Regions from separate parts of the Streptococcus downii genome, predicted to be linked through region 1. Evidence: riboswitches for the same ligand, from Rfam matches in the RefSeq annotation. Region 1 holds a riboswitch; each other region holds the start of a gene.
What was found. Region 1 has a riboswitch for thiamine pyrophosphate ahead of E2R31_RS03720 (thiamine-binding protein). Riboswitches for the same ligand answer to the same signal wherever they lie in the genome.

Region 1 (9,971 bases):
ATTTTCCAAAAAGAATACAATAAATTTTCAAGTATCTCAAAGAGGGAGGCATAAAATGTCAGATGCATTTACAGATGTAGCCAAGATGAAAAAAATCAAAGAAGAGATCAAGGCGCATGAGGGACAAGTCGTTGAAATGACTTTGGAGAATGGCCGTAAGCGCCAAAAAAATAGATTGGGTAAGCTAATTGAGGTGTATCCATCTCTATTTATCGTTGAATTTGGGGATGTTGAAGGAGACAAACAAGCCAATGTCTACGTTGAATCCTTCACCTACTCAGATATCTTGACAGAAAAGAACTTGATTCGCTATCTAGACTAAGAATCCTAAAATGAAGTGAGCTTTGCTCACTTTTTTCTTTTTCTCCCGAATAGTATAAACGAGGGTAACCTCGGAAATTTATATTATTAAGGAGAATGAATGACGTTTTTTAAATCAGGAGTTAAGAAGAGTAGATGTACTCAGTTGAGTGTAGGGCTGGCTACTTTGTTCGTTACGAGTACCTTTTTGTTTGGTGGGGAATCGGTTCAAGCCGACAGTGTAGCGCGTGGAGATGATTATCCGCTTCACTACAAAAATGGTAGTGTTGAAATCGATCAGTGGCGGATGTATTCTCGCCAGTGTACCTCTTTTGCGGCCTTTCGTTTGAGTAGTGTAAATGGCTTTGAGATTCCTCCTGCCTATGGAAATGCGAATGAATGGGGACATCGTGCAAGGCGAGAAGGCTATCGTGTGGATACTAAGCCAGAAGTTGGGGCTATTGCTTGGTCGACAGAAGGTTATTATGGGCACGTGGCCTGGGTATCTAATGTATTAGGGGATACGATTGAGATTGAAGAGTATAACTATGGAGTTCGAGAGAGGTATAACCGTCGAATAGTTAAAGCTAGCACCATGACAGGGTTTATTCATTTTAAGGACTTGGTAGGGAATGGTGGTAGAACTGTAAATCCTATCAGGTCAGGGCTGGCATCTAGTGGGACTCACACGTTTACTCAAAAGTCTGCCATTCGAAACCAGCCGTCAAGTACAGCGCAAGTTATCGACTACTACTATCCTGGTGAAAATGTTAGCTACGATCAAATCGTAGAGCAGGATGGTTATAAGTGGCTTAGTTACCTGTCCTATAGTGGAATGAGGAGATACGTCCAGTATATGGAAACAGAATCGGTGGAGAATGGTTGGAAGAAGCAAAACGGTATTTGGAATTACCGTGAGAACGGAAATCTCGCAACTGGTTGGAAGAAAATAAATGGCAGTTGGTATCACTTCAAAGAAAATGGAACCATGTCAACAGGTTGGGTGAAGGATGGCTCGCATTGGTACTATCTAAAGGCATCAGGGGAGATGCAGACAGGTTGGCTCAAGGAAAATGGAACATGGTATTATTTGGAGAGTTCAGGGGCTATGAAGTCTAGCCAGTGGTTCCAAGTAGGAGGAAAGTATTACTACGTTAATGCTTCAGGGGCTTTAGCAGTGAATACCACTGTGGATGGCTATCGAGTGGACAGTAACGGAGCTAGAATCTAGAAAGAATATAAAAAAGTGGACTTCGCTACCATTTGCCTATTCTTTCCGATGGTATTTTTCCCCTCTTTCCTTTATAATGGGTGTATGGACAAGAAAAAATTATTATTAATTGATGGATCTTCTGTTGCTTTTCGAGCTTTTTTTGCGCTCTATCAGCAGTTGGATCGGTTTAAAAATGCTAATGGCCTTCATACCAATGCAATCTACGGTTTTCAACTCATGTTGAATCATGTCTTAGAGCGGGTTGAGCCCAGCCATGTTTTGGTAGCCTTTGATGCAGGTAAGACGACTTTCCGAACAGAGATGTATGCAGACTACAAAGGTGGTCGCGCTAAAACTCCAGATGAGTTTCGTGAGCAATTTCCCTTCATTCGTGAGTTGTTAGATCATCTTGGGATTCGCCATTATGAACTGCCCCAGTATGAAGCCGATGATATCATCGGGACCCTAGGTCGTTTGGCTGAGAAGGATTCTTTTGATGTGACAATCGTTAGCGGAGATAAGGATTTGATCCAGTTGACGGATGAGCATACGGTGGTCGAGATTTCTAAGAAAGGTGTGGCTGAGTTTGAGGCCTTTACGCCAGACTATCTTATGGAAAAAATGGGCCTCACACCGGCTCAGTTTATTGATCTTAAGGCTCTTATGGGGGATAAGTCTGATAATATCCCTGGTGTCACTAAGATTGGTGAAAAGACGGGTATCAAGCTCTTGCTAGAACACGGATCGCTTGAGGGTATTTATGAAAATATCGATGGGATGAAGGCTTCTAAGATGAAGGAAAATCTCATCAATGACAAGGAACAAGCTTTCCTGTCTAAAACCTTGGCGACCATTGAGACTCAGGCACCGATTGAGATTGGCCTTGATGACTTGGTATATAATGGCCCAGATGTGGAAAATCTCGGGAAATTCTACGATGAGATGGGCTTCAAACAGCTCAAGCAAGCTTTAAATGTTTCGTCGACGGATGTGGCTGAGAGGTTGGATTTCGCCATCGTTGACCAAGTCAGTCAAGACATGCTGAGCGCAGACTCTATCTTCCACTTGGAACTCTTTGGTGAGAATTACCATACAGATGACTTAGTTGGTTTTGCCTGGTCCTGTGGGGATAAACTTTACGCTACAGATAAACTTGAGCTCTTGCAGGAGCCGATTCTCAAGGAATTTTTAGAAAAAACACCTCTGAAAGTGTATGACTTTAAGAAAGCTAAGGTTCTTTTAAATCGCTTGGGCTTGAATCTCCAGGCTCCTGCTTTTGACAGTCGTTTGGCAAAATACTTACTCTCAACAGTCGAGAACAATGAAATCTCAACCATTGCGAGTCTTTATGGCCAGACTTACATAGTCGATGATGAGATCTTTTACGGCAAGGGGGTCAAGAAGGCAATTCCTGAACGGGAAAAATTCTTGGAACACCTAGCTCGCAAGGTTGCTGTTTTGGTTGAGACTGAGCCTGTTTTGCTTGAAAAACTCAGTGACCATGGACAGTTAGATCTCCTCTATGACATGGAGCAGCCTCTGGCTTTTGTCCTTGCCAAGATGGAAATTGTTGGAATCAAGGTCAAAAAAGAAACCCTTCTTGAGATGCAGGCTGAAAATGAGCTTGTCATTGAAAAGCTAACTCAGGAGATTTATGAACTGGCTGGTGAGGAGTTTAATATCAACTCACCCAAGCAGTTGGGCGTGCTTCTCTTTGAAAAGCTCGGCCTTCCTCTAGAATACACCAAGAAAACCAAAACAGGTTACTCGACAGCCGTGGATGTGCTAGAGCGTCTAGCCCCTATTGCGCCAATTGTTAAGAAAATTCTAGACTACCGTCAGATTGCTAAGATTCAATCGACTTACGTGGTTGGTTTGCAGGATTGGATTTTGGATGATGACAAGATTCACACACGCTATGTGCAGGATTTGACTCAGACAGGGCGTCTGTCTAGTGTGGATCCAAACTTGCAAAATATTCCTGTGCGTTTGGAGCAAGGCCGTCTCATTCGTAAGGCTTTTGTGCCAGAGTGGGAGGATAGTGTACTACTCAGTTCGGACTATTCACAGATTGAGTTGCGCGTTTTGGCGCATATCTCTAAGGATGAGCACTTAATCAAGGCCTTCCAAGATGGAGCAGATATCCATACTTCAACAGCCATGCGTGTCTTTGGAATTGAACGTCCTGAGGATGTGACTCCAAACGACCGTCGCAATGCCAAGGCGGTTAACTTCGGAGTGGTTTACGGGATTTCAGATTTTGGCTTGGCAAACAATCTAGGTATCAGCCGTAAGGAAGCTAAAGCCTACATCGATACCTACTTTGAACGCTTCCCAGGTATTAAAAACTACATGGATGAAGTTGTTCGTGAGGCGCGTGATAAGGGCTATGTAGAGACCCTCTTCAAACGTCGTCGTGAGTTGCCAGATATCAATTCACGCAACTTTAACATTCGTGGTTTTGCAGAGCGAACTGCCATCAACTCTCCTATCCAAGGCTCAGCAGCAGATATTCTCAAGATTGCTATGATCCAGCTAGACAAAGCTCTAGTTGAAGGTGGCTATCAGACTAAGATGCTCTTGCAAGTGCACGATGAAATCGTCCTTGAGGTTCCGAAATCAGAACTAGCAGCCGTTAAAGCTCTAGTGAAACAAACCATGGAAGAAGCCATCCAGCTCAGTGTTCCCCTCATTGCAGATGAAAATGAAGGAGCAACTTGGTACGAGGCTAAATAAGAAAGCTAGGATAGAGTTTGAAGCATTTGCCTTCAAACTCTTTTTCATAGTTTTCTGTAAGCAGTTTCCTTGACTTATCCATTTATTTACGTTATCATATGTTCATATAATATACGGGAGTCTGTGTACAGTCTGAGAGGAAGTGTTAAACTTCGACCGCACCTGATCTGGGTAATGCCAGCGTAGGGAAGGATACTTAGTCGAATTCTGCACCTTTTCCGTATATATGGGAAAGGTTTTCTTTTTGTCAAAAGGAAGCCTGAGAAAAGGAGGTTTTTATGAAAGCAAGCATTGCCTTGCAAGTCTTGCCCCTATCGCAGGGGATTGATCGAATTGCTATTATTGATCAGGTTATTACCTATCTGCAAGCTCAGTCCGTGACCATGGTGGTGACACCCTTTGAAACGGTCTTGGAAGGGGAGTTTGATGAGCTTATGCGCATTCTCAAAGAAGCGCTAGAAGTGGCAGGGCAGGAAGCGGATAATGTCTTTGCCAATGTCAAAATAAATATAGGAGAGATTTTAAGCATCGATGAGAAACTTGAAAAGTATACTGAGACGACACATTAGTCTTTTGGGCTTTCTTGGAGTCTTGTCGGTCTGGCAGTTAGCGGGAATATTCAAACTTTTACCCAAGTTTATCCTACCAACTCCCTTTGAAATTCTCCAGGCCTTTGTTCGTGACAGAGAATTTCTCTGGCACCATAGCTGGGCGACCTTGAGAGTGGCTTTGCTAGGTCTAGTTTTAGGAGTCTTGATTGCTTGTATCATGGCTGTGCTCATGGATAGTCTGGCTTGGCTCAATGACCTTATCTACCCTATGATGGTGGTTGTCCAGACCATTCCGACCATTGCCATAGCCCCAATCTTGGTCTTGTGGCTAGGTTATGGGATTTTGCCCAAGATTGTCTTGATTATCTTGACGACAACCTTCCCTATTATCGTTAGTATCTTGGACGGTTTTAGGCACTGTGACAAGGATATGCTGACCTTGTTTAGTCTGATGCGGGCCAAGCCTTGGCAAATCCTGTGGCATTTTAAAATCCCAGTCAGCCTGCCTTACTTTTATGCAGGTCTGAGGGTCAGTGTCTCCTACGCCTTTATCACAACAGTGGTATCTGAGTGGTTGGGAGGCTTTGAAGGACTAGGTGTCTACATGATTCAGTCCAAGAAACTGTTTCAGTATGATACCATGTTTGCCATTATTATTCTGGTGTCGATTATTAGCCTTCTGGGTATGAAATTGGTCGATATTAGCGAAAAATATGTGATTAAATGGAAACGTACTTAAATAGAGCGTTTTAGAAAAAGAAAAGAGGAAATGAAAATGAAGAAAACATGGAAAGTGTTTTTAACGATTGTAACAGCTCTTGTAGCTGTCGTGTTAGTGGCTTGTGGCCAAGGAACTGCTTCTAAGGACAACAAAGAAGCAGAACTCAAAAAGATTGACTTTATCCTAGACTGGACACCAAATACCAACCACACAGGGCTTTATGTAGCCAAGGAAAAAGGCTATTTTAAAGAAGCTGGAGTGGATGTTGATTTGAAATTGCCACCAGAAGAAAGTTCGTCTGATTTGGTGATTAATGGCAAGACGCCATTTGCTATCTATTTCCAAGACTACATGGCTAAGAAATTGGAAAAAGGAGCAGGAATCACTGCCGTTGCCGCTATCGTAGAGCACAATACATCAGGAATCATCTCACGTAAATCGGACAATGTGACCAGTCCAAAGGACTTGGTTGGTAAGAAATACGGTACTTGGAATGACCCGACTGAGCTTGCTATGTTGAAAACCTTGGTAGAATCACAAGGTGGAGACTTTGAGAAGGTCGAAAAAGTACCAAACAACGACTCAAACTCGATTACACCAATTGCCAATGGTGTCTTTGACACTGCTTGGATCTACTACGGTTGGGATGGTATCCTTGCCAAATCTCAAGGCGTAGAGGCTAACTTTATGTACTTGAAAGACTATGTCAAGGAGTTTGACTACTACTCACCCGTTATCATCGCAAACAACGACTATCTAAAAGACAACAAGGAAGAAGCTCGTAAAGTTATCCAAGCTATCAAAAAAGGCTACCAATATGCCATGGAACATCCAGAAGAAGCTGCAGATATCCTCATAAAGAATGCACCTGAACTCAAGGAAAAACGTGACTTTGTCATCGAATCGCAAAAATACTTGTCGAAAGAATACGCAAGTGACAAGGAAAAATGGGGACAATTTGACGCTGATCGCTGGAATGCCTTCTACAAATGGGACAAAGAAAATGGTATCCTTAAAGAAGACTTGACAGACAAAGGCTTCACTAACGAATTTGTAAAATAATGACAGAAATTAGACTAGAACACGTAAGCTATGCCTATGGCGATGAAAAGATTTTAGAGGACATCAACCTGCAGGTGACTTCGGGTGAAGTGGTTTCTATCCTAGGTCCAAGTGGTGTTGGAAAGACCACTCTCTTTAACCTAATCGCTGGGATTTTAGAAGTCCAGTCTGGGCGAATTGTCCTTGATGGCGAGGAAAATCCCAAGGGACGCGTGAGTTATATGTTGCAAAAGGATTTACTCTTGGAACACAAGACGGTGCTTGGCAATATCATCCTGCCACTCTTGATTCAAAAGGTTGATAAGGCAGAAGCCATTGCTCGAGCGGATGAAATCCTTGCGACCTTCCAGTTGACAGCCGTAAGGGACAAGTATCCTCATGAATTGAGTGGTGGAATGCGGCAACGTGTGGCCTTGCTCCGTACCTACCTTTTCGGACACAAGCTCTTTCTTTTGGATGAAGCTTTTAGCGCTTTGGACGAGATGACCAAGATGGAACTCCACGCTTGGTATCTGGAGATTCACAAACAGCTGCAGCTGACGACCTTAATCATTACACATAGCATCGAAGAGGCCCTCAATCTCAGTGATCGCATCTACATCCTAAAAAATCGACCTGGACAGATCGTCTCTGAAATCAAACTAGACTGGTCCCAGACCGAAGACAAGGAAGTCCAAAAAATTGCCTATAAACGTCAAATCTTGGCTGAATTGGGATTAGATAAGTAGAAAAATAGGGAGTTGGTGAAGATTATTCTTTTTTTTGAAAAGTTACAAGTCGCTGAAGAAGTTAGTCAAACTTAGAGATACTCTAGGCGCATTTGAAACCAAAGCTATCGAGATGGTCAAAATGATAGACTCTTATAGTAGTGACCTAGACGAAAAGAAACGTGGTATATTTTATAATTTATTTATTGTTTCCCAAAAACAAAAGCATACTTTAAAAGAACTCTATAGATTACTGGATATTGATAAAACAGAGTATGATCGTCTCAAAAGTGAAATCTTACTAGATTTTGCTCGTAGTTATCGAGAAGGAGCATTATTGACATATCACGATTAAAACTACTGGTAGAATAAAAGCCCTTAGAAATAAATCTAAGGGCTTTTTGACTGGCCGATTTTATCAGCAATTTCAACTTTAAAAATTTCATTTTCAAACAATCTCATCCATCGTAAACCTGTTTTAACAGATAAAGCATTATACTCTTCATCAAAAGTACCCTTATCTTCAAAAAGACAATTCCCTCAAAGGTCTGGTTATCAACGTCTGTAATCGTTACAATTTTATTGTTAAACTTTCTAAGTTCCATTTTTATTTTCCTGATTTTGTAGTACTATAGTCAATAATCTACCTAATCTCATACTTCAATTGTTTTTAGGGGGAACGGTAGAAGTGACATCGAACAACTTAGAGGTATCGTGATTTGTGGCTAATATTTGGTAGGTATGTATGAGCTGGAAAAATATAAATTTGAGTTAATTACCTTAAGCAATTACTTTTAAATTCTTCTAGTATGTTAGAATTTTTATCTATCAGGTATTATAAATAGCATTAAAATATCATTCATACTTTTTATAATAAAATGAGGAAAAAACATAACTAAAATGATTGACAAAATGTACAAAAAAAGGTACATTAAGAGAAAGTGTATAATATAATCATAAAGAATCGAGGTAAACACAGGGGATAGATGTGACGTTTGTGTTTATTTTATTTGTAGATAGGTAGGAGATTATCTAAGGTGGTTATAGAATCTTATGATTATGAAAGTGTTGTTGAAATTATTAAGAGAATCAATAAATTACATGGTGACTTCTCAAAGAGCTTGGAGCCATCTTTAAATTACAACTTAAAGAAAACAATCGATAAAGTAGCAGATGAGAGAGGCGTAAATCCTAAATTTCAAAGACTGATTGATCTGTATAAGGCGGAGTTAAATCAATTTACTATAAAATTATTGCTCTTACAAGTAGAGTATTCTGGAATTAGATATAGAATTAAGCAATCAGAGTCAATTCGTGAAAAAATAAAATATTATTTAGGTCCTCAACATGAGAATGGAAAAGTACCTATAAACAAATCTCTTAATGATTTTTTAGGCTTTAGAATACTTGTAGATAATGTAGTGTTGATTTACAATAATTTAAACCAGGATAAAAGCATAGTAGATATTATCGACAGAATGTATATGAGAAACGAGGGTAATTATGTTGGTTTACATATATATTTTAAGAACGGCAATAATAAATTTTTTCCATGGGAATTACAGATTTGGTGTGTGAGTGATTCTGAATCAAACGAAGAATCTCACAAAATACATAAACAAAAACGGAAATATACTTTAATACCAAAAGACTATCATCAAGCAGATTTAGAAAAGGAGGAGTGAGAGATGTTTCAACATTTTATTATAGTTGCCAGTTCATATACTGAAGGTAAAAGAGTTGGTTTTCATATGACTGCTCCAGAAGGAAAGTTAGATAACGATGAAATTAGAAGTATTTTAGATCGGCTCAAAGAAATTAAGCGGGACGATGTCGGAATACATTCATTTACATCTGATGATAGTACGTGGGAAAGCGTACTTAAGTTTGATTCATTCTTTGAAGATGTAATGATTTGTGAGGATTTTGAAGAATTTGAAGAGATTGTAAAATCAGACTTAAAACTTTCTGCGATTGATATTGCGAAGTTCTTCTTGGCAATTCAAGCTACCTCGCATTTAAAATTACAAAAATTAATTTATCTAGCATATAAAAAATATCTATTAAAATATGAGGAACGGCTATTTCCTGAAAAAATAGTCGCTTATGATTATGGACCAGTCGTACAAGAGGTTTATCAAAAATTTAAAAAGTATGGTGCAGACACTATAGAAACAGATAGTGCTCCAAAGTATATTTTAAAGGATATTCATCTTTCCCAAGCTCTTGGCAGAATGCTCCTCGTAAAAGAATTTGAAAAAGTAGTTCCTATTCTTTTAGAAACTTTTGAAGAATATGGTGATTTAACAGCAAGTGAATTAGTCGGTTTAACTCACTCAAAAAACGGACCTTGGCACTCTGTATATAAAAGATATCAAAATTGTGAGATAACAGATGAAATAATTATTTCACATGCAAAATATGAAAGGTAATAGAATGAGCTAGTTTTGACTAGCTCATTCTTGGTTCTATTATAAGTGCAACAATAAATACAACTTGTTTTGAAAACTCAATATAAATAATTAGTTAGGAGAGTTATTATATCTTATACCTAATTAGAGTAGTAGAAATGTAAGGTGATACAATTTAGGTCTTCAAAAAGAGTGCAAAAAGTTATTTAAACATGAATTATTAAATGATTTAGTAGAATTATCGTCCATAAAGTAAAAAGCACGTTTGAC
Region 2 (9,971 bases), on a different contig from region 1:
AAAAAGACTTCAGATAGTAGGCATCCTGAATCAGGTAATAGCGAAAGATGGAAGGTTCTAACGTTCCCTCTTGTAACTGTAGAACAAAGGGATGCTGAAAGGAAGCCTGCCAAGCTTCCCTGGATAATTCCATCGCAATATCTGTAAATTCCATAATAACTCCTTTATAGAAATAAACTGGTTTGAAGTAATAAAAAGAACAGCAGGTAGATTAATTTTGTTTTTTTAGAAATATAAAAAGTCCGATAGCTATTCTCCAACTGTGCATGTTCGTCATATCCGTGCGCAGACAGGGCCCTCAAGTAGAGATGGCGCCATCTAAAGACCGTCATCAGAACCTTACTGTAAATCAAGGGCGACCAAACATGCAATTTTTGACCACGCAATAAGCAAGCTTCTTTTAGAGACCTGATTTCTTGCTGAATGAGGGGAAAGGAATTGAATACTACAATTAAGGCATAGGCCCAAGAACGCGATAACCCCTTTTGAGCCAAGTACAAGAGAAGCTCTTTTAGGGAAATACTAGAAACAAAGACAAGACCGATACAAACTGTCACAAAGGCCCTCGTTCCAAGCATGACTGCCTGCGAAGCATCCCCATGTAACTGAACTGCCCAGTAGTTGGCCAATGATGGTAAAATGGCGAGCATAAGCATCCAAGCCAACATCTTAAATCGACGGTTGTAGAGCATGAAGAGAATGCAAAATGCGACTACTGAAAGATTAAGAGCAATCGAAGGAATGAAAGATGTCTCTAAGGATAAAATCAGCAAGAAAAGACTGATAATCGGTGTCTGAGTTGCTACTTTGACCATACTACTTCACCTCCCCTTGAGCATTGATACTCCGAGATGTGAGGGGGTTAGTGATTGTCACTTCTTTTACATGAATGAGACCCTCACTAGTCATCTCGATCCAATAATCAACCACAGAGATTAAGGGATCTAAACGATGACTAACGATCAAAAAACTTCTTCCTTGATTGCTCTCCTCCAAAATCCACTGGCAAAAATAATGACAAGCTCTATCATCCAAACCTGCAAAAGGTTCATCTAGCAAAATCACAGACGCCTTGCTGGTCAAGATAGTCAATAGCTGAAGAATCTTTTGCTGACCACCACTTAATTGATAAGGACTCTTATCGAATGCCTGCTCCAAATTAAAATATCGTAAAGCTTGGAGAATCTGCTGATTTCTTTCCGAGTCTGGACTATCTAGTTGCAGTTCCTCTCTCAGACTGACTCGGATAAACTGCTTCTCAGCTTCCTGAACTACACCGGTCAGATCACGATACAAACTCTTTTTCTTTTTCAGAACTGTCCCCTTCCAGGTAATGCGCCCCTTATACTTTTGAAATTGAAGAATGGAGCGAAAGAGGGTTGATTTCCCGACACCATTGTCACCCAGGATACAGGAAATCCCTTGGTAAAATGTAAAATCAGAAATGGAAAAGAGGAGGCGATTACCCAACTCACAAGTCACACGATCCATATGGAATAGTTTTGAACTAGAAGCAACTTCCTTTGAAGCAACCTGTGTCATCTCAGAGCAAGGGATTTGAAACACTTCTCTTAGTTGTCCGTCTCTCAGCTCCACCATATGGTCGATGTAGGCTCCATAGTCCGTTAAATCATGGTCACACAAAATAACTGTCTTCCCATTAGAGGCCAACTCTTTTAGAATCTCCAATATCTCCAGCCTACTCTTTCGATCAATGGAAGCGAAGGGCTCATCCAAGAGATAGACCCTAGGATTCATGGCAAAGAGAACAGCCAAAGCAGCTTTTTGCTTTTCCCCACCTGATAAGTGATGGATGGGACGGTTCAAGATTGCCTTACAGCGACATTGCTGGACCACCTCAGCTATTTTAGCATCAATCTCTTGGAGGGGATGCCCGATATTCTCCAAGGTAAAAATCAGCTCCTCAAATAAGTTCTCCATGGTAAATTGGTGATTGGGATTTTGAAAGAGAATGCCAACCGTCTGAACACGTTCAACGATAGAAAGCTGACTGACTTGGCTTCCATCTATCAGGACTTGACCACTATAGGGCAAGGAACTGACTTGAGCAATGATTTGAAAGAGACTGGATTTTCCTGAACCACTGCTCCCAACTAACAAGATAAAAGCTTGCGCATGAAAAGTAAAATCAATCGGTTCAAAGAAGATTGGGGACTGAATCCCCCGTAGTTCCAGCCCCATCTACGCCTTGCCTCCAGCAGCAAACTGATGGTAGAGTTTTACAATGGCACGAACCAAGATGGTACAGAAGAAAAAGACGGAAATAAAACGCACCACCAGCAAGGAAAGGACAAAAGGAAGGGAGAAGGCATAGTAACCTAATTTAATGTATTCATAGACAAAGCTAAAAAGGGTAATTCCAATACTATTAGCAGTTAGAGAGAGCCAACTTTCATAACGATTTTTGGTTACAATAAAACCAAATTCACTTCCCAAGCCTTGAACCAAGCCGGACAAAAGAGCACCTAGACCGAATTGGCTACCATAAAGGACTTCAGCAAGCGCAGCGAGTACTTCTCCAATCGTTGCACTTCCGACTCTTGGAACAAAGATGGCCGCAATGGGCGCAGCCATACACCAGAGACCAAAGAGGATCTCATTGGCAAAGGCCTGCAAACCAAGAGGGGCCAAGATCAGGGTTAGGATATCAAACAGATAGCCTGAACCCACAAAAACACCACCAAAAAAGATAGATAAGAAAGCAAGTAAGATAACATCTTTTAACTGCCATTTTTTCAACATAAAAAACTCCTTTTTTAAAGAAAAGTGGGGCATTCAAGGAGAGATACCAAAAGGCTTGCGGTCAAGCCTATCCTCTTTTGATAAACAAAAAAACTCCAATTACAAACGAGAATTAGAGTTTACCTTACAAGATTAGACAGTTCTTTTCGACATACGAAAAAAAACCTTTTCACATTTCCCTTCGCCAGTATTAACTGTATCAGGTTCAATGGGTATCATCTCAGCCTAAAGCACCCCAAATGTCTTTATTATTTAATTACTGGACCAGTATAACAGAAATTGAAAGCCCTAGCAAGATATTTGACCGAAAAATATATTTATATAGTTTGTTTGTTCATTCTTTTAATCTACATCAAAGGATTGCATCTGTCCTATAATTCATAACCAATATCAAAAAAGGCTAATTCTAAAGCAACTGCTTGATTCCAGCGTTCCTGAAGTTCTGTCAAATCTTCTCGATTTTTCCCGACACGATTAAGTTCATCAACTAGAAATTGAACCCACTCTGTAAAGAAAGGACCTCTGTGGAGATTGATCCATTCCGAATGAATATAGGCTTCAGGTAGTGCCAAATCTTTAGAACCCCAGTCTAAATAGAGACCTTCTGCAATGACCAGCATGACCAAAAGATGAGCATAGTCTGATGAAGCCACAGCAGAATACATTAGCTCCTGAAACGCTTTTGTTACAGGGTGCAAGTTCACTTCTAGATAGTCATTCTCTGCTACCTTTAACTCTTTGAAAGCCTTTTGGAAATAACCATCTTCATCTGCTTCAAGAGAGCCTAGTTGCTTAGCAAAACGAAGCTTGGATTCAAGCTGGTCTGCGTGAGCTACACAAGCTCCCAGCATGGATAAGAAGGCATCAAAGAAATGATAATCTTGAATCAGGTAGTCTTTTAAGACCTTATTCTCAATTGTCCCCGCAAAAAGTTCCTTAACAAAACGATGATTGATTGCAGCCTGCCAATCCTTCTGACTGCTTTTTAATAATTCTCCAACGGTCAAACCTGGCTGAAATGCATAGTCTTGTGTTTCCATATTTACTTCTCCTCTCTTTACTCGTTCGTAATCAACAAAATACCAAGAAAATCCTAGTTTTACTTGACCTTTTTAAAGAAAAGTGGGGCATTCAAGGTGGAGAGCTACCGAAAGACTTGCCGTCAAGCCTGTCCTCTTTTGATAAACAAAAAAACTCCAATTACAATCGAGAATTAGAGTTTAGCTTACAAGATTAGACAGTTTCTTTCGACATACGAAAAAAACCTTTTCACATTTCCCTTCGCCAGTATTAACTGTATCAGGTTCAATGGGTATCATCTCAGCCTAAAGCATCCCAAATGTCTTTATTATTTAATTACTGGACCAGTATAACAGAATTTGAAAGCCCTAGCAAGATATTTGACCGAAAAATATATTTATATAGTTTTTGATAACGATTTAATCTTTTTATACACGGAGAAAAACCCCCACATCAGGTGTAGGCCGTCTTCTTTATCAATACAATTTTAAGTCACGAGGGTCAACTGGGAAGGTTGGGTTGTATGGGTTATGACGGAGCTTGAAGTGTTTGACATCTTCAATAGTCTGAGTTCCAGATAACTGCATGACTGTCTTCAATTCTGCATTTAAGTGCTCGAAGACTTGACGCACACCAACACTACCGCCGAGAGCCAAGCCATAGATCACAGGGCGGCCAATAGCTACCAAGTCTGCTCCTGAAGCCAAGGCTTTAAAGACGTGCTGACCACGACGAACACCAGAGTCAAAGACAATTGGCACACGTTTATCAACTGCTTCAGCGACTTCCTGAAGTGAGTCAAAGGATGCTGGTCCACCGTCGATTTGGCGGCCACCGTGGTTGGTTACCCAGATACCAGAAGCACCAGCGGCAAGCGAACGTTCAACGTCCTCACGGCATTGAGGCCCCTTGACATAGACAGGAAGACCTGAGTAAGCAGCGATAAATTCTACATCACGTGGAGACAAGCGTTGTTTGGCTGACTTGTAAACAAAGTCCATTGATTTACCAGCACCTTCTGGAAGGTATTCTTCAACAATCGGCATGCCAACTGGGAAGACGAATCCATTGCGTTTGTCGACCTCACGATTGCCCCCAACAGTTGCATCTGCCGTCAAGACAATCGCTTTGTAGCCTTCAGCCTTCACACGGTCCATGATGTGGCGGTTGATCCCATCATCTTTACTAAAGTAAAATTGGAACCAATGAGGTGTCCCTTGAAGAGCTTCCGTAATTTCTGGAAGGTCAACAGTAGAATAAGAGCTGGTTGTATAAAGAGAACCAAATTCATGCACACCACGCGCAGTAGCTACTTCCCCCTGCTCATTTGCCAATTTATGAGCCGCAACAGGCGCCATAATAATTGGTGAAGATAATTTTTCACCTGCAAATTCAATCTCTGTACTTGGATTTTCAACATCACAAAGCGTATGAGGAACAATAAGTTTGTGGTTAAAGGCACGGATGTTCTCGCGTAGAGTGAAAGTATCCTCTGCTCCACTAGCGATATAACCAAAGGCAGCTTTAGGAATGACTTGTTGCGCCATTGGCTCCAAATCATAAGTGTTAATAAAATCTACAGGTCCTTCTGCATTGCTTGTTTTATATGACATAAAGTGTCCTCCTTATTAAGTAAGCGTTTACTTTTTCTTACATAAACTATCTTACCTCTTTTTCAGAATCCTTTCAAAAATTTTGTCTGGAGATTTCAAATCACAGACATGATAAATATTTTCTATCATTGTGATAAAAAATTCATATTATCCAAATATGCCCTTTAGTGCTACAATAGCTATATTATTCCTAGATGGGAGGTTCTATTTTGGATTGGTCCATTGTTGAACAATATTTACCACTCTATCAAAAGGCTTTTTTTCTGACCCTGCATATCGCAGTTTGGGGAATTTTGGGTTCTTTTCTTGTTGGTCTAATCGTTAGTGTCATTCGGCATTATCGCGTTCCTATCTTTTCACAGCTAGCAACAGCCTACATCGAATTGTCGCGTAATACGCCCCTTTTGATTCAACTCTTCTTTCTCTACTTCGGTCTTCCCCGAATTGGGATTGTCCTATCTTCAGAAGTCTGTGCCACTTTAGGACTGGTCTTTTTAGGAGGCTCCTACATGGCAGAGTCTTTCCGAAGTGGGCTGGAAGCTGTCAGTCAAACCCAGCAGGAGATTGGATTTGCCATCGGTCTGACACCTCTACAGGTCTTTCGCTATGTGGTTCTGCCACAAGCAACAGCGATTGCTCTACCGTCTTTTAGTGCCAATGTCATTTTCCTCATCAAGGAAACCTCTGTTTTCTCAGCAGTGGCTTTGGCCGACCTCATGTACGTCGCCAAGGACTTGATTGGGCTCTACTATGAGACAGACATTGCGCTAGCTATGTTGGTAGTTGCTTATCTGATGATGCTTCTCCCCATCTCACTGGTCTTTAGCTGGATAGAAAGGAGGCTCCGCCATGCAGGATTCGGGAATACAAGTACTCTTTCAGGGAAATAATCTCTTGCGGATTTTACAAGGATTGGGAGTCACGATTGGGATTTCCATCCTCTCTGTCCTCTTATCCATGATTTTCGGTACGGTTATGGGAATCATCATGACCTCCCATTCTAGAGTCGTTCGTTTTTTAACACGTTTTTATCTAGAATTTATCCGTATCATGCCTCAACTGGTTCTGCTCTTCATTGTTTACTTTGGTTTGGCTCGAAATTTTAATATCAACATTTCTGGAGAGACTTCTGCCGTTATCGTTTTTACACTCTGGGGAACAGCTGAGATGGGGGACTTGGTACGTGGAGCCATCACTTCCCTTCCCAAACATCAGTTTGAAAGTGGACAGGCGCTGGGGTTGACGACCTTCCAACTTTACTACCACATCATCATCCCGCAGGTCTTGAGAAGACTGCTGCCACAAGCCATCAACCTTGTCACTCGGATGATCAAAACGACTTCCTTAGTTGTCTTGATTGGGGTCGTTGAAGTCACAAAAGTGGGACAGCAGATCATTGATAGCAATCGCTTGACCATCCCAACTACTTCCTTTTGGATCTACGGAACCATTCTGGTCTTGTATTTCGCAGTCTGTTTTCCTATTTCCAAACTATCCACTCACTTAGAAAAACATTGGAGGAACTAAATGTCTGAAACTATTTTAGAAATCAAGGATCTGAAAAAATCCTTCGGAGATAATCCCATCCTCCAAGGGCTTTCCCTGGATATCAAAAAGGGGGAAGTTGTCGTCATTCTAGGACCATCTGGTTGCGGGAAAAGTACCCTACTTCGCTGTCTCAATGGCTTAGAAACCATTCAAGGTGGAGATATTCTTCTGGATGGCCAGTCCATTATTGGAAACCAGAAAGACTTTCACTTGGTTCGCCAAAAGATTGGGATGGTCTTTCAAAGTTATGAACTCTTTCCCCATCTGGACGTTCTGCAGAACCTTATCTTAGGTCCTATCAAGGCACAAGGACGGGACAAGAAAGAAGTAACTGAAGAAGCACTGCAATTACTGGAACGTGTGGGTTTGCTTGATAAAAAACACGGTTTCGCTCGACAATTATCTGGTGGACAGAAACAACGAGTGGCGATTGTCCGTGCCCTTCTCATGCATCCAGAAATTATCCTCTTTGATGAAGTAACGGCTTCACTGGACCCAGAAATGGTGCGTGAGGTTCTGGAACTTATCAATGACTTGGCTCAAGAAGGGCGTACCATGATACTGGTAACCCATGAAATGCAGTTTGCCCAAGCCATTGCGGACCGCATTATCTTTCTTGACCAAGGGAAGATTGCTGAAGAAGGAACTGCTCAAGAATTCTTCACTAATCCTCAAACCAAACGAGCACAGGAATTTTTAAACGTATTTGACTTTAGCCAGTTCGGCTCATATCTATAAAGGAGATTTTTATGAAACTACTCAAACCAATTCTAACTGTTTTTGCTCTAGCATTTGCGCTTATCTTTGTCACAGCTTGTAGCTCAGGTGGAAGCTCTGATGCTTCATCAGGAAAAACAACCGCCAAAGCCCGCACTATCGACGAAATCAAAAAAAGCGGTGAGCTTCGAATCGCCGTATTTGGAGACAAAAAACCATTTGGTTATGTTGACAACGACGGTTCTTACCAAGGTTACGATATCGAATTGGGAAATCAACTAGCTCAAGACCTGGGTGTTAAGGTTAAATACGTTTCAGTCGATGCTGCCAACCGTGCTGAATATTTGATTTCAAACAAGGTTGATATCACCCTTGCCAACTTCACAGTTACCGACGAACGTAAGAAACAAGTCGATTTTGCCCTTCCTTACATGAAAGTATCACTCGGTGTTGTGTCACCAAAAGATAAAATCATCAAAGACGTTAAAGAATTAGAAGGCAAAACCTTGATTGTCACAAAAGGAACCACTGCTGAAACCTACTTTGAGAAAAATCACCCAGAAGTCAAACTTCAAAAATACGACCAATACAGTGATGCTTATCAAGCTCTTCTGGACGGACGTGGAGATGCCTTCTCGACTGACAATACGGAAGTCCTAGCGTGGGCTCTCGAAAATAAAGGATTTGAAGTAGGAATTACTTCCCTCGGTGATCCAGATACCATCGCATCAGCAGTTCAAAAGGGTAATCAAGAACTTCTTGACTACATCAACCAAGAAATTGAAAAATTAGGTAAAGAAAACTTCTTCCACAAGGCTTATGAAAAGACACTTCACCCAACCTACGGTAACGCTGCTAAGGCAGATGACCTTGTTGTTGAAGGCGGAAAAGTAGACTAATACTTTCCGAAAACAAAAAGAAATCAGGTAATCCTAGAAATTACCTGATTTTTTCTATATCTTAAACATTTTGCCAATTTTCTTGGTCTTCTTTAAATCGTTTTAAGAGATCCAATCCCTCTGGTGTGATGTAGCCTTCTTCCTGAGCTAGGTGGATGAGCTCGCTGTAGTTTGAGAGAGTCACCAGTTTCACGCCTGCGTTTGCAAAGTTCTTATCTGCTTTTGCTAATTGATAGCTAAAAATGGCTACTACACCGAGAACATCTGCTCCTTCACGCTTGGCAGCTGCTACCGCTTCGAGAACTGAACCACCAGTTGAGATCAGGTCTTCTACAATTACCATTTTTTGCCCCTGGGCTACACGGCCTTCGATTTGGTTTCCGGCTCCATGGTCTTTTGGCTTGCTACGGATATAAGCAAATGGTAGGTTCATCTTGTCCGCGATGATAGCTCCGTGTGGAATCCCTGCTGTCGCTGTACCAGCAATGACTTCTACTTCTGGAAAGGCTGTTTTGATAGCATCCACAAAACCATTTTCAATCAAAGTTCTAGTTTCCGGGTAAGCTAGGGTCACACGATTATCCGTATAGATCGGTGACTTGATCCCAGATGCCCAAGTGAAAGGCTCTTCTGGTTTGAGATAAACCGCTTGAATTTTCAATAGATGGCTAGCAATGTCTCTAGCAAGTGTCATGGTATACTCCTTCTTATCCTTAAATCTATAGTCAAATACGCTTTAGACCCAGTCGCGTGTCCATTCTTCCTTGATAGCATGGTAGGCTGCTACAGGGTCTGCTGCCTGTGTGATTGGACGGCCTACTACAATGTAGTCACTACCGATTTGGTAGGCTTGACCAGGGGTCACTACTCGTTTTTGATCCCCTGCTTCAGTACCTGCTGGTCGAATACCTGGTGTCAAGCAGATAAAATCTTCGTTTGTAGCTTCCTTGATGAGCTGTGCCTCTTGGGCTGAGCAAACCACTCCATCCAATCCAGCTTCAGCTGTTTTCTTAGCATAGTGAATCACTGATTCCTGCAGACTAGTTTGGATATTTTGACAGTCTTGCATCTGTTCTTCAGATGTTGAGGTTAATTGAGTCACCGCGATAAGAATCCCTTGATCACCAAGGCCTTCACGCGCAGCCTGCATCATTTCAAGTCCACCTGCAGCCTGAACATTAGTCATATCCACCCCAAGGCTTGACAAGATTTTCATAGTTGATTTAACCGTATTTGGAATATCATGCAACTTGAGATCCAAAAAAACACTATGTCCCAATGATTTCAAATAACTCACAACTTCGGGACCTACTGCATAGTAGATTTCCATTCCTACCTTGACATAGAGTTTTTCCTCTGCTGGAAAAAGGGCTAAAAATTCTTTGGCTTCCTCGAAACTTGGAAAATCCAG
Region 3 (9,971 bases), on a different contig from region 1:
GCCTTTATCCGTATGACGACTCAAGGGATTCCGCCTTTAGCTCTTACAGGAGCGACTTTTGGAGCCCTCCTTGCAGGTCTCTTTTATAAGTACGGTCGGAAATTTCACTTTTCTGCCCTAGGAGAAATCTTGGGAACAGGCCTAATCGGTTCTATTGTTTCCTATCCTGTTATGGTTCTCTTTACAGGATCTGCGGCCAAGCTTAGCTGGTTTATCTACACTCCTCGATTTTTTGGAGCAACCTTGATCGGTACAGCCATAGCTTTTCTTGCCTTTCGATTTTTAATCAAGCAGGAATTCTTTAAAAAAGTACAAGGATATTTCTTTGGTGAAAGGATAGATTGATGCAGGAATTTACAAATCCCTTTCCTCTAACCTCCAGCTCCTTAATTCACTGCATCACCAATGAGATTTCCTGTGAGATGCTGGCCAATGGCATTTTGGCTCTGGGATCTAAACCTGTCATGGCAGATGACCCTCGTGAGGTTCTTGATTTTACCAAACAAAGCCAAGCTCTCTTTATCAATCTGGGGCATTTGTCAGCTGAGAAGGAGAAAGCAATCCGTATGGCAGCTTCTTATGCAAACCAAGCTTCTATCCCAATGGTAGTAGATGCGGTTGGTGTAACGGCTTCAGCCATTCGTAAGAATCTAGTTAGAGATCTTTTAGAATACAAGCCCACGGTACTTAAAGGAAATATGTCGGAAATCCGCAGTCTTGTTGGTTTAAAACACCACGGAGTTGGGGTCGATGCTAGTGCCAAAGATCAAGAAACTGAGGATTTGCTTCAAGTCTTGAAAGACTGGTGTCGGATTTATCCTGGTATATCATTCTTAGTCACTGGACCCAAGGACCTCATCGTTTCAGAAAATCAAGTTGCTGTATTGAGGAATGGCTGTGCAGAATTGGACTGGATAACAGGGACAGGAGACTTAGTTGGAGCCTTGACAGCCGTTTTTCTCAGCCAAGGAAAGACTGCCTTTGAAGCTTCGTGCTTAGCGGTTTCTTATCTCAATATCTCTGCTGAGAGAATAGTTGTCCAAGGAATGGGATTGGAAGAATTTCGTTATCAAGTTCTCAATCAGCTCTCTCTCCTAAAAAGAGACGAAAATTGGCTAGATGAAATCAAAGGAGATATTTATGAATAGAGAAGCACTTAGACTATATCTGGTTACCAATCGCTACCAAGATTCCTTGGAAAGCTTTCTTGAAAAAGTGGAGACGGCCTGCCGTTCAGGTGTTACCATCATCCAACTACGAGAAAAAAATCTCACTACCAATCAATACTATCAACTGGCCAAACAAGTCAAGGAAATAACAGATACATATCAAGTTCCCTTGATTATCGATGATCGTTTGGATGTTTGTCTTGCGGTTGATGCTGCTGGTCTGCATATTGGAGATGATGAGCTACCAGTTTCGGTTGCCCGCCAAGTCTTGGGACCTGACAAAATCCTCGGTGTTACAGCTAAAACAGTTAAAAGAGCCCTCGAAGCAGAAACATCGGGTGCGGATTACTTGGGAACAGGAGCCATTTTCCCAACCACCACCAAGGAGAATGCACCTATCACCCTGATTTCAACCTTGAAAACAATTTGCCAAACGGTCTCCATTCCAGTAGTTGCTATTGGAGGCTTGACATCAGAGAATATTGACCAGCTTATTGGCACTGGAATAGCTGGAGTAGCCGTTGTCCGTGATTTGATGCAGGCAGAAGACATTGAGGCAAAAACCCAAGCCTTTTTAACAAAGTTGGATGACATTATTTCCTAATCAAAAACTCTCTAATTCCCTTAAAGCGGGAACTAGAGAGTTTTTTAATCTTTAAAACTTGTATGGTTGACTGGGCCAGAACCATGACCGAGTTGAGGGGCGTCTTGGATGGCTTTTGTAATAAAGGCCTTGGCCTTATCTACTGCCTGATAGAGGGTCTTCCCCTTGGCTAGTTCAGCCGTGATCACTGCAGCAAAGGTACATCCAGTACCATGGGTGTGACAGGTTTGAATTCGTGGACTTTCCCAGACAAATTGCTCCTCCTTAGTAAAGAGGAAATCCTTGGCACCACCTTCAAGATGACCACCTTTGATAACCACAGACTGAGGACCAAATTCTTTTAAAATCAGGCGCCCAGCACGTTGCATATCTTCTGGATTATGAATTGAGAAACCAACAATTTCTTCTGCCTCAGGAAGATTGGGTGTAATAATAGTCGCAAGGGGAAGCAGGTTTGTTTTTAGGTAGCTTCTCGCACTAGTATCTATCAGGGTATCACCGCTTGTTGCGACCATAACAGGGTCCAGCACGTAGGGGCAGTCCAGTTTTTTAAGATAGGGTTGGATAATCTCCATGATTTCAGTAGTTGCTAACATACCAGTTTTTACAGCCTGGGGCTTGATATCCGAAAAGACACTCTCCAATTGAGCTTCCAACATTTGGTTGGAGACGTGCTCGATTAATTGAACGCCTCTGGTATTTTGAGCGACAAGGCTGGTCACAACGGCCATTCCATAAACATCTCTCGCTTGGAATGACTTTAAGTCAGCCATAATGCCAGCACCGCCACTAGGGTCAGTTCCAGCAATGGTCAGAGCAACGGGTAAATAAGTCATCTAAAACCTCCCAACCAACTGAAGTTTGTATTCTTAAGAACAAGTAAGTCTGTTTGAGGAAAGCAATAGAAGACTGGGTAGTCGACATTATCATTTCCACTTCCATCAGCTAGCATTACCTAGATTGAGTCAAAGGGATCTAACAGTCGTTAATCTCAGCTTTACGCACCCCTAGTGGTTGTTTTCTTTTTTCTACAGTATAGCATATTTTTATAGTTTATATAGTAAAATTTGACTGCAAATCTCTCGTTACATGATTAGAATTCTATTTTTCGAAAAAATAATAAAAATTATAGTTGACAAATGTAGATTTTCGGAGTATACTAATAACTGTAATCGACAAATGTAGATTTAGAAGGTGTGATTATGCAGATTTCAGATGCAGAATGGCAGGTTATGAAGATCATTTGGATGCAGGGCGAGCAGACCAGTAGCGATTTGATCAGGGTTTTAGCGGAACGGTTCGACTGGTCCAAGTCGACCATTCAAACTCTTTTGGCTCGTTTGGTTGAGAAAGAGTGTCTGACAAGGAAAAAAGAAGGCAAGTTCTTTGTCTATTCAGCCCTTTTAACTTTGGACCAAAGTCGGGATTTACTTGTCCAAGATATCAAGGACAAGGTTTGTTCTCGTAGGATTAAGAACTTGTTGGCTGATTTGATTGCTGAATGTGATTTTACTCAGGCTGACTTGGAAGATTTGGAAGCTGTGATTTCTAAGAAAAAAGCTAGCGCAGTTGCGGAAGTAAAATGTAATTGTATGTAAAGGAGACGTCATGTTAAATAGTATTGTAACCATTATTTGTATTGCCCTTATCGCGTTTATCTTGTTTTGGTTTTTCAAAAAGCCTGAAAAATCTGAACAAAAGGCCCAGCAAAAAAAGGGCTACCAAGAGATTCGAGTGGAAGTCAAAGGGGGCTATACGCCTGAGTTGATTATTCTTAAGAAATCAGTGCCAGCCCGTATCGTCTTTGACCGCAAGGACCCTTCACCCTGCCTAGATCAGATTGTTTTCCCAGATTTTGGAGTGCATGCGGACTTGCCTATGGGTGAAGAGTATGTAGTGGAAATCACACCTGAACAGGCTGGAGAGTATGGTTTCTCTTGTGGCATGAATATGATGCACGGTAAGATGATTGTAGAATAGGAGAATGATATGACTGAAATCGTAAAAGCAAGTCTTGAAAATGGTGTTCAAAAAATCCGTATCACGGCAGACAAAGGCTACCATCCAGCCCACATTCAACTGCAAAAAGGAGTTCCTGCTGAGATCACCTTTCACCGTGTGACACCTTCAAACTGTTATAAGGAAATTCTGTTTGAAGAAGAAGGCATCTTGGAACCAATCAGCGTAGATGAAGAGAAGACAATTCGTTTTACACCTCAAGAGTTGGGTGAGCATGCATTCTCTTGTGGTATGAAGATGCAAAAGGGGAGTTATACCGTAGTTGAGAAGACTCGAAAATCTCTATCACTTTTACAGCGTTTTTGGATTACTAGTATCTTTACTGTGCCTCTTGTGATTCTCATGATTGGTATGTCGACAGGAGGAATTAGTCACCAAGTCATGCGTTGGGGAACCTTTTTAGCCACAACACCGATTATGCTAGTAGCAGGTGGTCCTTATATCCAAAGTGCTTGGGCTAGTTTTAAAAAGCACAATGCCAACATGGATACCTTGGTTGCTCTGGGAACCCTAGTGGCCTATTTCTATAGCTTAGTTGCCCTCTTCGCTGGTCTCCCCGTTTACTTTGAAAGTGCTGCATTTATCTTCTTCTTCGTTCTTATGGGAGCCGTTTTTGAGGAGAAAATGCGGAAAAATACTTCCCAAGCTGTGGAGAAATTACTTGACTTGCAGGCTAAAACTGCAGAAGTCTTGCGTGAGGATAACTATGTTCAAGTCCCCTTGGAGCAAGTCAAGGTAGGTGACCTGATTCGAGTGCGTCCCGGTGAAAAGATTGCGGTTGATGGTATCGTAGTGGAAGGTGTCTCTAGTATTGATGAGTCTATGGTGACAGGTGAGAGTCTGCCTGTGGACAAGACAGTTGGAGATACCGTCATTGGTTCAACCATCAATAATAGTGGAACACTTGTTTTTAGAGCAGAAAAAGTTGGTTCAGAGACTGTTTTGGCTCAGATTGTGGATTTTGTGAAGAAAGCTCAGACAAGTCGTGCGCCGATTCAGGACTTGACGGATAAAATTTCAGGGATTTTTGTCCCAGCAGTTGTCATTTTAGGGATTGTGACCTTTTGGGTTTGGTTCGTCTTGCTCAGGGATAGTGTAGTTGTGCTTGGAGCGAGCTTTGTGTCTTCGCTTCTCTATGGAGTAGCAGTTCTGATTATTGCCTGCCCTTGTGCATTGGGACTTGCAACACCGACAGCCCTTATGGTGGGGACAGGTCGCAGTGCCAAGATGGGAGTTCTCCTCAAAAATGGAACGGTTCTACAGGAAATCCAGAAAGTCCAAACTATTGTTTTTGATAAGACAGGAACTTTGACGGAAGGGAAACCTGTGGTCACAGATATCATCGGCGACGAAGTAGAAGTGCTTGGATTGGCAGCTTCCTTGGAAGAAGCTTCTCAACACCCACTGGCTGAGGCCATTGTCAAGCGAGCGACTGAAACTGGACTTGAGCTTCACACTGTGGAAAATTTCCAAGCCTTGCACGGAAAAGGTGTTTCAGGGCAAATCAATGGAAAACAAGTTTTGCTTGGAAATGCTAAAATGCTGGATGGCATGGATATTTCTAGCATTTATCAAGAAAAACTAGAAGAACTAGAAAAAGAAGCTAAGACAGTTGTGTTCTTGGCTGTTGACAATGAAATCAAAGGCTTGCTTGCTCTGCAAGATATTCCTAAGGAAAATGCTAAGCTTGCCATCAGTCAGTTGAAAAAACGAGGTCTTAAAACAGTCATGCTGACAGGGGATAATGCTGGCGTGGCGCGTGCTATTGCCGATCAGATTGGAATCGAAGAGGTCATTGCAGGTGTCTTGCCAGAAGAAAAAGCCCATGAAATCCATAAACTACAATCAGCTGGAAAAGTAGCCTTTGTTGGTGATGGTATCAATGACGCTCCTGCCCTCAGTGTAGCAGATGTGGGGATTGCTATGGGAGCTGGAACAGATATTGCCATCGAGTCAGCAGATTTGGTGTTGACAACTAATAACCTCCTAGGAGTCGTTCGTGCCTTTGACATGAGCAAGAAAACCTTCAATCGAATTCTGCTCAATCTTTTCTGGGCCTTTATCTACAATGTCGCCGGAATTCCGATTGCAGCAGGAGTCTTTTCAGGAATTGGATTAGCCCTCAATCCAGAACTGGCTGGTCTAGCTATGGCCTTTAGTTCTGTATCTGTTTTGACCAGTTCACTCATGCTAAACTTTAGTAAAATAGACTAAAAGCGAGCTTGCTCGCTTTTTTATTATAAAACAGTTTTCTGAAGCGTTTTCAATCTGTACTGTAATAGAGAATAAAAACTTCTGAGCACATTCTTAGGAGACCAAAAACAAATGTGGTAAAGTAGTAGAGTAAAAATTTGCTGAAACGTTTCCAATTAGTATATGAAAACGGATGAATCAAATTTTAAAAATATTTGAAGGAGAGTTATAATGACTCAAGGGAAAATTACTGCATCAGCAGCAATGCTCAACGTATTGAAAACATGGGGCGTAGACACAATCTACGGTATCCCATCAGGAACACTCAGCTCATTGATGGATGCTTTGGCTGAAGACAAAGATATCCGCTTCTTGCAAGTTCGCCACGAAGAAACAGGTGCTCTTGCAGCGGTCATGCAAGCTAAATTCGGCGGCTCAATCGGGGTTGCAGTTGGTTCAGGTGGTCCAGGTGCGACTCACTTGATTAACGGTGTTTACGATGCAGCTATGGATAACACTCCATTCCTTGCTATCCTTGGATCACGTCCTGTTAATGAATTGAACATGGATGCCTTCCAAGAATTGAACCAAAACCCAATGTACAACGGTATCGCTGTCTACAACAAACGTGTCGCTTACGCTGAGCAATTGCCAAAAGTAATCGACGAAGCTTGTCGTGCTGCAGTTTCTAAAAAGGTCCAGCTGTTGTTGAAATCCCAGTAAACTTCGGTTTCCAAGAAATCGACGAAAACTCATACTATGGATCAGGTTCTTACGAGCGTTCATTCATCGCTCCTGCCTTGAACGAAGTTGAAATCGACAAAGCTGTTGAAATCTTAAACAATGCTGAACGTCCAGTTATTTACGCTGGTTACGGTGGTGTCAAAGCTGGTGAAGTGATTACTGAATTGTCACGTAAAATCAAAGCACCAATCATCACAACTGGTAAAAACTTTGAAGCTTTTGAATGGAACTATGAAGGTTTGACAGGCTCTGCTTACCGTGTTGGTTGGAAACCAGCCAACGAAGTGGTCTTTGAAGCAGACACCGTTCTTTTCCTTGGTTCAAACTTCCCATTTGCTGAAGTTTACGAAGCCTTCAAGAACACTGAGAAATTCATTCAAGTCGATATCGACCCTTACAAACTTGGTAAACGTCATGCCCTTGATGCTTCTATCCTTGGTGATGCAGGTCAAGCAGCGAAAGCAATCCTTGACAAAGTGAATCCAGTTGAATCTACTCCATGGTGGCGTGCAAACGTTAAGAACAACCAAAACTGGCGTGATTACATGAACAAACTCGAAGGTAAAACTGAGGGTGAATTGCAATTGTATCAAGTTTACAATGCAATCAACAAACATGCTGATCAAGACGCTATCTACTCAATCGACGTAGGTGACACTACTCAAACATCTACTCGTCACCTTCACATGACACCTAAGAACATGTGGCGTACATCTCCACTCTTTGCGACAATGGGTATTGCCCTTCCTGGTGGTATCGCTGCTAAGAAAGACAATCCAGATCGCCAAGTATGGAACATCATGGGTGACGGTGCATTCAACATGTGCTACCCAGACGTTATCACAAACGTTCAATACGACCTTCCAGTTATCAACGTTGTCTTCTCAAATGGTAAATATGCCTTCATCAAGGACAAATACGAAGACACAAACAAACACTTGTTTGGTTGTGACTTCCCTAATGCTGACTATGCGAAAATCGCTGAAGCTCAAGGTGCTGTAGGATTTACAGTTGACCGTATCGAAGACATCGATGCAGTTGTTGCAGAAGCTGTTAAACTCAACAAAGAAGGTAAAACTGTTGTGATCGATGCTCGCATCACTCCACACCGTCCACTTCCAGTAGAAGTACTTGAATTGGATCCAAAACTTCACTCAGAAGAAGCAATCAAAGACTTCAAGGAAAAATACGAAGCAGAAGAACTCGTACCATTCCGCCTCTTCTTGGAAGAAGAAGGATTGCAATCACGCGCAATTAAATAATTCCTTCGTGGAACTTAAAAAGATCGGAGCAATCCGGTCTTTTTATGGAGGATAGTAAATGAATTTAAATCAATTAGATATTATCGTTTCAGATGTTCCCCAAGTCTGTGCTGACTTGGAGCGTATTTTGGATAAAAAGCCCGATTATGTTGATGACAGTTTTGCTCAGTTTACGATTGGCAGTCACTGTCTGATGTTGTCCCAAAATCATTTGATTCCTTTGGAAGATTTTCAGTCAGGAATCATTCTTCATATTGAGATTGAGGATGTAGACCAGAATTACCAACGGTTAAAAGAGATCGGTGTCGAGATTTTACACGGTCTTTGTGAAACGGATTGGGGAACAGAGTCCTTATTAGTTAAAGGGCCTGCTGGTCTAGTGATTGATTTTTATCGTATGAAGTAGGTAATTCTATTATCAAATTTTTTATCTAAACATTCTTGGAGTGAAACTTAAAAAGATCGGAGCAATTCGATCTTTTTTGTATTTATGCGACTTTCAGTCCGTCTCGCTCCGTTAGGTGCGAGACAAAAAACCACCCGTTTTCACGGGTGGTTATGATTTCTACACTTATTGTTTGGCTTCCTGTTTTAATTGTTGCACCTGTTCCTCGTACTGGACAAGCTCCCTGTCTTTTATATTGATAGTCGCTTCTGCTTCAGCAATGCGGCTTCTCAGATCTTGAGTCTTGTTATGGTGATAGCTAATACCAATAGCACTACCAGCAATGATCCCGATTACTAGACAAGTAAAAATCACCAAAATCAAGGGAGCAGATAGTTGTGTAAAGACAAGACTGACAGTTACTGTTTGACGATTGAGTAGACCAAATGAGATCACAATGACTAATAAGCTCAAACCGCCAATTAGATAAGCCTTATCTTTCAGTGACAATTCATTAAATTTTTTTAGCATAAGTTCCTTTTCTCCTGACTATGTTGATAGAAAACTACACACCATTTAGGTATTAACAAAATTCATTTTACTAGAAAATTTCGATACTGTCAATAATTTCTAACGGCTTATTTACCATCAATCAATCGATTCATTGAAAAGGAGTATTCATTTTCTAATATTTGATTGAGTAAACAGAACGGAGCAATTCGGTCTTTTTTCTGTTCCCTCTTTCTTATAACAAGATTGTGATAGTTTATATCTTTATAACAAAAGTTTTAAAGACTTGATTGTTTTGAAAGAATATTTTAAAATAAGATTCAGTAAAAATGAAAGAGGTTTTGAAAATGTCTGAAAAACAAATGAAAATTTTAGGTTGGGTAGCGACCTTTATGTCTGTTATGATGTATGTGTCTTACTTCCCACAAATTATGAACAACCTGGCTGGTCAAAAAGGGAACTTTATCCAGCCCTTGGTTGCAGCCATCAACTGTAGTCTCTGGGTTTACTACGGTCTTTTCAAGAAAGAAAGAGATATTCCCCTTGCGGCTGCTAATGCACCAGGTATCGTTTTTGGCCTAGTAACGGCTATCACAGCTTTGATTTAAAAAGAAGACTGGTTTCAGTCTTTTTTGTACATAAAAATAGATTCTCAAGTAAAGAAAGTCTAATGAGAGTTGAGGAGAATAGCCGTTGACAGCGAGCTTTCTGATTGCTGCTTTAGGGGTTCCTCCATCAAGTAAGAGATTGTTTCGTTACTATTTTTACAAAATCTTCTCCCTACTTTATAAAATAGAAAAAAGAGTTCAATTCGAACTCTTTTTTTGCTATAATGAGGGGAGAAAAATCAGACAGGAGATCGACATGTCAGAACCATTATTTTTACAATCAGTTATGCAAGAAAAAATCTGGGGTGGGACCAAGCTACGTGATGAGTTTGGTTACGACATTCCAAGTGAAAAAATCGGGGAATACTGGGCTATCTCAGCCCACCCAAATGGAGTTTCTAAGGTAGCCAATGGACGCTACGAGGGAACAGACCTTGCTACTTTGTATGCGGAACACCGTGAGTTGTTTGGCAACCG

Region 2: another riboswitch for thiamine pyrophosphate. It lies ahead of E2R31_RS01350 (ECF transporter S component); the one in region 1 lies ahead of E2R31_RS03720 (thiamine-binding protein).
Region 3: another riboswitch for thiamine pyrophosphate. It lies ahead of thiD (bifunctional hydroxymethylpyrimidine kinase/phosphomethylpyrimidine kinase); the one in region 1 lies ahead of E2R31_RS03720 (thiamine-binding protein).

Annotation. Positions count from the first base shown of each region.
Region 1 covers NZ_MZNX01000006.1:369,191-379,161, reverse strand. Annotated here, with positions in the region: gene dnaB (replicative DNA helicase) at 1-54, shown strand, start outside; gene E2R31_RS03735 (Veg family protein) at 56-322, shown strand; gene E2R31_RS03730 (SH3 domain-containing protein) at 422-1,531, shown strand; gene polA (DNA polymerase I) at 1,616-4,249, shown strand; TPP riboswitch at 4,353-4,455, shown strand; gene E2R31_RS03720 (thiamine-binding protein) at 4,528-4,818, shown strand; gene E2R31_RS03715 (ABC transporter permease) at 4,781-5,539, shown strand; gene E2R31_RS03710 (ABC transporter substrate-binding protein) at 5,576-6,583, shown strand; gene E2R31_RS03705 (ABC transporter ATP-binding protein) at 6,583-7,311, shown strand; gene E2R31_RS03700 (hypothetical protein) at 7,346-7,645, shown strand; gene E2R31_RS03690 (nucleotidyltransferase family protein) at 8,328-8,975, shown strand; gene E2R31_RS03685 (Panacea domain-containing protein) at 8,979-9,722, shown strand.
Region 2 covers NZ_MZNX01000004.1:57,749-67,719, forward strand. Annotated here, with positions in the region: gene tenA (thiaminase II) at 1-154, opposite strand, end outside; gene E2R31_RS01340 (energy-coupling factor transporter transmembrane component T) at 165-815, opposite strand; gene E2R31_RS01345 (ATP-binding cassette domain-containing protein) at 817-2,202, opposite strand; gene E2R31_RS01350 (ECF transporter S component) at 2,203-2,763, opposite strand; TPP riboswitch at 2,923-3,011, opposite strand; gene E2R31_RS01355 (TenA family protein) at 3,135-3,803, opposite strand; TPP riboswitch at 4,023-4,111, opposite strand; gene lctO (L-lactate oxidase) at 4,260-5,396, opposite strand; gene E2R31_RS01365 (amino acid ABC transporter permease) at 5,606-6,286, shown strand; gene E2R31_RS01370 (amino acid ABC transporter permease) at 6,246-6,923, shown strand; gene E2R31_RS01375 (amino acid ABC transporter ATP-binding protein) at 6,924-7,682, shown strand; gene E2R31_RS01380 (cysteine ABC transporter substrate-binding protein) at 7,694-8,560, shown strand; gene pyrE (orotate phosphoribosyltransferase) at 8,622-9,254, opposite strand; gene pyrF (orotidine-5'-phosphate decarboxylase) at 9,297-9,971, opposite strand, start outside.
Region 3 covers NZ_MZNX01000004.1:47,056-57,026, reverse strand. Annotated here, with positions in the region: gene thiW (energy coupling factor transporter S component ThiW) at 1-345, shown strand, start outside; gene thiM (hydroxyethylthiazole kinase) at 345-1,148, shown strand; gene thiE (thiamine phosphate synthase) at 1,141-1,773, shown strand; gene thiD (bifunctional hydroxymethylpyrimidine kinase/phosphomethylpyrimidine kinase) at 1,818-2,609, opposite strand; TPP riboswitch at 2,694-2,792, opposite strand; gene E2R31_RS01310 (CopY/TcrY family copper transport repressor) at 2,976-3,371, shown strand; gene E2R31_RS01305 (cupredoxin domain-containing protein) at 3,382-3,753, shown strand; gene E2R31_RS01300 (heavy metal translocating P-type ATPase) at 3,763-6,006, shown strand; partial or broken gene spxB (pyruvate oxidase) at 6,217-7,991, shown strand; gene E2R31_RS01290 (VOC family protein) at 8,050-8,397, shown strand; gene E2R31_RS01285 (lipopolysaccharide assembly protein LapA domain-containing protein) at 8,563-8,907, opposite strand; gene E2R31_RS01280 (SemiSWEET family transporter) at 9,234-9,494, shown strand; gene manA (mannose-6-phosphate isomerase, class I) at 9,751-9,971, shown strand, end outside.